Regions from separate parts of the Bacillus sp. JK74 genome, predicted to be linked through region 1. Evidence: riboswitches for the same ligand, from Rfam matches in the RefSeq annotation. Region 1 holds a riboswitch; the other holds the start of a gene.
The links. A riboswitch is a leader RNA that binds a small molecule or an ion and turns the genes downstream of it on or off. The one in region 1 is predicted to bind S-adenosylmethionine.
Positions count from the first base shown of each region.

Region 2: linked by a shared signal. The riboswitch ahead of ACWJJ5_RS04000 (5-methyltetrahydropteroyltriglutamate--homocysteine S-methyltransferase) and the one ahead of metK (methionine adenosyltransferase) in region 1 are both predicted to bind S-adenosylmethionine.

Region 1 is NZ_JBSJQB010000003.1:22,168-25,869, forward strand. Features, by position in the region: gene ACWJJ5_RS10280 (DUF2584 domain-containing protein) at 23-265, shown strand; gene pckA (phosphoenolpyruvate carboxykinase (ATP)) at 308-1,891, opposite strand; SAM riboswitch class I at 2,089-2,228, shown strand; gene metK (methionine adenosyltransferase) at 2,398-3,600, shown strand.
Region 2 is NZ_JBSJQB010000001.1:790,380-794,081, forward strand. Features, by position in the region: gene ACWJJ5_RS03990 (hypothetical protein) at 427-594, shown strand; gene ACWJJ5_RS03995 (LURP-one-related/scramblase family protein) at 697-1,173, shown strand; SAM riboswitch class I at 1,258-1,344, shown strand; gene ACWJJ5_RS04000 (5-methyltetrahydropteroyltriglutamate--homocysteine S-methyltransferase) at 1,422-2,558, shown strand; gene ACWJJ5_RS04005 (methyltransferase domain-containing protein) at 2,592-3,473, opposite strand.

The sequences.
Region 1 (3,702 bases):
AGAATGAAAGGGGATTTTCATTTTGGGAATGCCTGTTGAATTTAATACCATGATTGTGACAAAAGGCAATGAAAAACGGATAGAGGAAAATATCTTTTTATTGGAGAAAGAGGGCTACCGCGTCTATCCTCTTGATATTCCGATGGACGTGCGCAAAACGAAAACCGGAGAGAAATCCGGCACCGGCGAGGTCCAAAAGCTCGAATGGGCGAACGGCCGGACAAGCATTACATACAGACTCACTTCGCTTCATTCGACAAACTGAAAAAACAAAAGCCGAGGGCATAAACGCCCTTGGCTTTTTTGATTACACGAGAGGTCCGCCGGCTTTGGCAATCGAGTCTGCATGGGAAAACTTTTTAAAGTTTTCTTTAAACTCATTGGCTAAAAACAGCGCTTTTTCGTTGTATGCTTGTTTATCGCTCCATGTGTTTTCAGGCTGAAGAACTTCATCCGGCACGCCCGGAACATGAACGGGACTGTGCAGGCCGAAAATGCTGTCTGCCGTCATGTCAGTCTGGTTCAGTCTGCCGTCAATAGCGGCTTTGACCATCGCTCTTGTATACGAAAGTTTCATCCGTTCTCCGACTCCGTACCCTCCGCCGGTCCAGCCTGTGTTGACCAGGAAGACTTGAACGCCGTGTTCGTCGATTTTACGCCCGAGCATTTCGGCATATACATGTGCCGGAAGCGGAAGGAACGGTGAACCGAAGCACGTCGAGAAAGTCGTTTGCGGAGATGTCACGCCGCGTTCGGTTCCCGCGAGTTTACTGGTGTAGCCGCTTAAGAAGTGATACATCGCCTGTTCCTTCGTCAGTTTGCTGATCGGAGGAAGCACGCCGAATGCGTCCGCCGTTAGAAAGACGATCGCCTGCGGATGGCCGGCAATGCTAGGCTGCACGATATTGCCGATCATCTCAATCGGATATGCGGCTCTTGTGTTTTCCGTGTAGAAGGAATTGTCGTAATCCGCTTCACCCGTTTTTTCATCAAGCACGACATTCTCAAGAACAGACCCGAAGCGGATCGCACGAAAAATCTGCGGTTCTTTTTCCTCGCTCAGATTGATACATTTAGCGTAACATCCGCCTTCAATGTTGAAAACGCCGGAATCTGACCAGCCGTGCTCGTCATCTCCGATCAGTTTGCGGTCCGCATCGGCTGAAAGCGTCGTTTTCCCTGTGCCGGAAAGGCCGAAAAACAGGGCGACATCGCCTTTTTCACCGACGTTGGCTGAGCAGTGCATCGGCAGTATATCCTGCTGCGGAAGCAGGAAGTTCATAATGGAGAATATTGATTTTTTCATTTCTCCGGCGTATTCGGTGCCGCCGATTAAAATGACGCGCTTTTCGAAAGAGACAATGATAAATGTTTCCGAATGCGTGCCGTCCGTCTCCGGGTCTGCTTTAAAATGCGGAGCTGAGAGAATGGTGAAAGGCTGCGCTTGCGGGTCTCTTTCATCCGTTTCCGGTCTGATAAACAGCTGGCGCGCGAATAAATTGTGCCACGCAAATTCATTTACGACCGTAATCGGCAGTCTGTATTTTTCATCCGCTCCCGCGAATCCTTCAAACACAAACAGTTCATCCCGCTGTTTTAAGTAGCTGACGACTTTGGCGTACAGCTTTTCAAACGCCTCTTCAGAAATGGGCTGATTCACCGCGCCCCAATCAATTTGATTTTCTGTGCTTTGTTCACGGACGATAAATTTATCTTTAGGTGACCGGCCTGTATATGCGCCGGTGGTGGCGCGTACGGCGCCCGTTGATGTCAGCGTTCCTTCATTTCGGCTGATTACTTTTTCGGTAAGTTTTGGAGCCGATAAATTATGATGCACATTCGGACTTGCAAGTAATGCTTGAAGATCTGCGGTTAAATCAACTAATTTCATAAAAACCTTCCTTTGCCGGTTTATTTGTATTTCGCTGAATGTGGAATTAGTATAACATATATCTGAAAATAGTCTATACTATTTGCGGTTTTTTGTTTGTGTTTTTCCATTGCTTCCCGAAATAAAGGCGCGCAATCGCTTTAATTCATATTGACACTTTCCGCCCTTTTACGATAAGATATTTCATTGAGCGGATACTCTTATCCCGAGCTGGCGGAGGGACAGGCCCGATGAAGCCCAGCAACCGGTTTCTCTGTAAAAAAGCAGGTGAAAACACTGTGGGAAACCAAGGTGCTAACCTGATGCAAGGTTTAATATTTTCCTTGAGCGATAAGAGTGAAAGGCACACAGACCAAACCCTTTCCTCGAGTGGAAAAGGTTTTTTTATTTCATAAAATATGCCAATTAACATTCTCTGATATAGTATGACATTGTATTAAGAGGGAGCGAGTTCCGTATCATATGAGAAGGTCTTGCAAAAGATCTTTTTTCAGGAGGAAAAGTGAATGAGTAAAAACCGTCGACTATTTACATCTGAATCTGTTACTGAGGGTCATCCGGACAAAATCTGTGACCAAATTTCTGACAGTATCTTAGATGAGATTTTAAAAAATGACCCGAACGCGCGCGTGGCCTGCGAAACATCTGTAACGACAGGACTTGTGCTGGTAAGCGGAGAGATTACTACATCAACATACGTTGACATTCCGAAAACAGTCCGTGAAACGATTAAAGAAATCGGCTACACACGCGCTAAATACGGATTTGATGCGGAGACTTGCGCTGTTTTAACATCAATTGATGAACAGTCTGCGGATATCGCAATGGGTGTCGATCAGGCTCTTGAAGCGCGTGAAGGCACAATGAGCGATGCTGAAATCGAAGCAATCGGAGCGGGAGACCAAGGCCTGATGTTCGGTTATGCGTGTAACGAAACGAAAGAGCTTATGCCGCTTCCGATCTCTTTGGCGCATAAATTAGCCCGCCGTTTGAGCGAAGTCCGCAAAGAAGACATTCTTCCGTACCTTCGCCCTGACGGCAAAACGCAAGTTACCGTTGAATATGATGAAAACAACAAGCCGGTCCGCATCGACGCGATCGTCATTTCAACTCAGCACCACCCGGAAATTACGCTTGAGCAGATTCAGCGCAATCTGAAAGAGCATGTCATTAACCCTGTTGTGCCTGAGGAACTGATCGATGAAGAAACAAAATACTTCATCAACCCTACGGGACGTTTCGTAATCGGCGGACCTCAAGGTGATGCGGGTCTTACCGGCCGTAAAATCATCGTTGACACATACGGCGGATATGCACGTCACGGCGGCGGCGCATTCTCCGGTAAGGATGCGACGAAGGTAGACCGTTCTGCGGCATACGCTGCGAGATACGTAGCGAAAAACATCGTGGCAGCAGGTCTTGCTGATTCTTGTGAAGTGCAGCTTGCATACGCAATCGGCGTGGCACAGCCTGTTTCTATTTCCATCAATACATTTGATACAGGAAAAGCTTCTGAAGAAAAACTGATCGAAGTCGTACGGAATAACTTCGACCTGAGACCTGCCGGCATTATTAAAATGCTTGATCTGCGCCGCCCGATCTATAAGCAGACAGCTGCTTACGGCCACTTCGGACGTCATGATGTGGATCTTCCTTGGGAGCGTACTGACAAGGCGGATGCGCTTCGCAAAGAAGCACTAGGAGAATAATTTTATAGCCGCTTACTTAAGCGGCTTTCCCTTTTTGTAGATGCTGCCATGCTTATTTTTTACATAGCGTGAAACCAATGGCGTAACAAAGCGTCTATAAAA
Region 2 (3,702 bases), on a different contig from region 1:
GTGTTCTGGAGACGAAATCAAATCCTTTTAAAAAACTGCGGAAAATGTTCAAACGATTTTTTTAAGATAACATCTCGTTTTCGTTAAAAAAATAAAGAAAGCGCTGTCAACTCGCAGTCATCTGTTAGAAGCAGTTATTTTGCATATCATACGGTTTTTTAGGGTACTGAATAACACAAGGCAAACGAAAACACTTAAGTAGTTAATTAGACACTTACAAAAAATAGTGAAAAAGTTATATAAACGTTCATCATTCATCATCCGATACAATCTATAGAACCACAACAAGAGAAAAATTTCTTCAACCCATAGTCATTTTTACGGAAAATGACGTTATTTTTTAAAAAAGTGACAATTGTTTGAATACTTTTCGTTTGTTTTTTCGTACAATAATAATACCAAAACTTTTTTTGGGAGGTATGTAAAATGATGCTACTTATTTTCGCTGCTTTGACAGGGTATCTTGTTTTCTCTTTCAGTAAGGACAACCGCCGGAAAACGCCAAAGACAAGCCCGCTGGTGACAGCTGCCGACACGAATAACATCATTGATTTAAATGCGATCCGTCAAAAACGCCGGATGCCGCTATCATAAAAACGACAGCTGCCGCAAAATCGGCAGCCTTTTTTTATGCACCCGGCCGATATGAAACCTTCCGCCTCCTTTTTTCGTACAACATAAAAAAGGAGTTTTTTTATGTACCATTTTTACATCAAAGAGCGAATGTTTACGTTTAAGAATCGTTTTCAAGTGTTTCTTGAAAGCGGAAAAGAAGTCTACAATGTTGAAGGAAAGCTGTTTTCATTCGGTGATGAACTGAAGCTGACTGATTTGGACGGCCGCACGCTCGCCAGCGTCAATCAGAAACTGATGTCGCTCGTTCCCCGTTACGAGATTTCCGTCAGCGGCAAACCCGTCTGCCAAGTCATCAAGAAAGTCACGTTTTTCAAACCGAAATTTGAAATTTCCGGACTCGGCTGGGATCTTACCGGCGATGTGTGGGGCCGGAACTTTCAAGTGACAGACGGAAAATCAAACCGGATGACCGTCACCAAATCATGGATGAGCTGGGGCGATTCCTATCATTTGCAGATTGAAAAGGAAGAGGATATTGCTCTTTGTCTTGCGATCGCCATCGTGATAGATATGATTCTATTTGAGGGTGACAAATAAAAATATTTATCGAAATATATTGACAATATGAGAAAACATACTAAGATTAAGAGTATTACAGTTTATTCTGAAAAATAGCATATTTCCTTATCAAGAGAGGTGGAGGGACTGGCCCTATGATACCCGGCAACCGCTGTTCAGCAGAATGGTGCTAAATCCTGAAGATAAGGTTGAGATTTGCGGACGCAAGCTCTTCCCTATCCGAGGGAAGAGTTTTTTATATTTCATCAGGAAAGAAGGAATCGTTCATGTCACAGCAAAACACAGAACAACCATTGCATACTCTTCTAAGAAAAAACCCGCCGTTTCGCGCGGATCAGGTCGGAAGCCTGCTGCGGCCGGCGGCTGTGAAGCAAGCCCGCCTGCAAAGAGCGGCGGGTGAGATTTCGGCAGAACAGCTGCGCGAAATCGAAAACAGAGAAATCATCCGCAGCGTGGAAAAGCAGAAAGAAACCGGCCTCAATGTCGTGACTGACGGCGAATTCCGCCGTGCCTGGTGGCATTTTGATTTTCTCGAAAATTTAGACGGGGTTGAGGCATTTACGCCTGAAAGCGGCATTCAGTTTCACAACGTACAGACGAAAGCGCGCGGCATTAAAGTAACGGGAGATATTGATTTTTCTCAGCATCCGATGCTCGAAGATTATAAATTCCTGCACAGCATTGCCGGCGATGCTGTTCCGAAAATGACCATCCCAAGTCCGAATATGCTGTTTTTCCGCGGAAAATTGGAAAAAGCGGCCTACCAGAATGATTACAAACAATTTCAGCACGATGTGTCAAAAGCGTATAAAAAAGCGATTCAGGCTTTCTATGACGCCGGGTGCCGCTACCTTCAGCTTGATGACACCGCATGGGCCGTTTTCTTATCGGAAGCGGGGCTTCGTCAGATTGAAGATTTCGGCACAACGCCGGATGAGCTGCGCAAGCTGTTTGCCGCTTCCATTAATGACGCGATCAAGGACCGCCCTGACGATCTGAAGGTTACGATGCATATCTGCCGCGGCAACTTCCAATCCACATGGACGGCTGAAGGCGGCTATGATGCAGCGGCTGAAACGATTTTTGACGGGCTTGACCTTGACGGATTGTTCCTGGAATATGATGATTCCCGCTCCGGCGGCTTTGAACCGCTCCGCTATGTCAAACGCTCTGATCTTCAGCTTGTGCTTGGATTGATTACATCAAAACATGGCGAACTTGAAGACAAGGACGCGATTAAACGCCGGATTGAAGAAGCTTCACAATATGTCAGCCTGGATCAGCTTTGCCTCAGCCCGCAATGCGGATTCGCCTCCACTGAGGAAGGAAACCTGATCACAGAAGAACAGCAATGGGCGAAACTTCATCATGTCGTCAGCATTGCCGGTGAAGTCTGGAAATAAAAAAAAGACACGCGATCAGCGTGTCTTTTCTGTTTACAGAGGACCGGTTCCGATTAAAATATCGATATCTATCGTAATATCCGCCGCTTTTCGGCTGATAAACCGCCGGATGCTTTCATCAGTACATTTCCATGTTAAGGGCGTCATTTTCACAAGCCGCTCGAGGTCAGGCTGCAATAAGGTCTTCGTGTAACACAGCCGTTTGCGCTCAAAGGTTTGAAAGCCCGCTTGGAATCGTCCGGCCGCAGAATCGGCGGTGTCATTCCGCCGAGGACTGTCTCCGAAGAAGAATTCCCTTACTTCCTTCAAATAATCACGCCGCGGCACCGCTTTAATGACTGTGCCGCCCTTTCGTAAAAGCCTGCTGCATTCCTTGTAATTCCAAGGTGATAAAACAGACATCACGACATCAAAACAGCTGTCGGCAAACGGCGCATCCGCCACATCAGCGACGGCAAAAACAAAATGATCCCCGAAGGCCTTTGCGGCATGCAGCACACCTTCTTTCGAGAGATCAATGCCGATTCCCGTCACGGAAAAAGCGGGCTGAAGCCATTTGCATACGGCGGCTAAATGAGTGCCTTCTCCGCATCCCGCATCCAATATCGCCGCCGTTGTTTGCGGAGATTGAATGCGGCTGATGATGGCGGCGATCTCCTTTTGAACCGGCCCAAAAAATTCCCGGCTGTCAAAAAGAGCGCGTCTCGCTTCGAACAGCTGCCTGTCATAGCGGGTTTTGACCGATTTATTGAGGAAATTCACATATCCTTGCTTTGATATATCAAATGTATGCCCGTGTCCGCACATCAAGCTTTTGTATTGTGAGACCGCCATGGCCGAACTGCATAGCGGACACCTGAATACGGACTGGCATGATTGCAGTAATTCCGCGCGTTTTCTTTTTATAGACGTCAATAAAAACACCTCATTCATTCGTTATTCCGATGAAATGAAAAAGGCATAGACAAATAAACCTCACTTAATTGGAAGTTTCAACCTATTTATCTATACCTCTCATTATCTGTAACGAATGAACTGAATGATCACGAAAATGACCCCTTTTCTGCCGTCTTTTGAAGGCGGTGCCCTCAGATCCATTTTATCAGCTGCATCCCGTCTTTACAATGAACCGGAACTGTTTTTC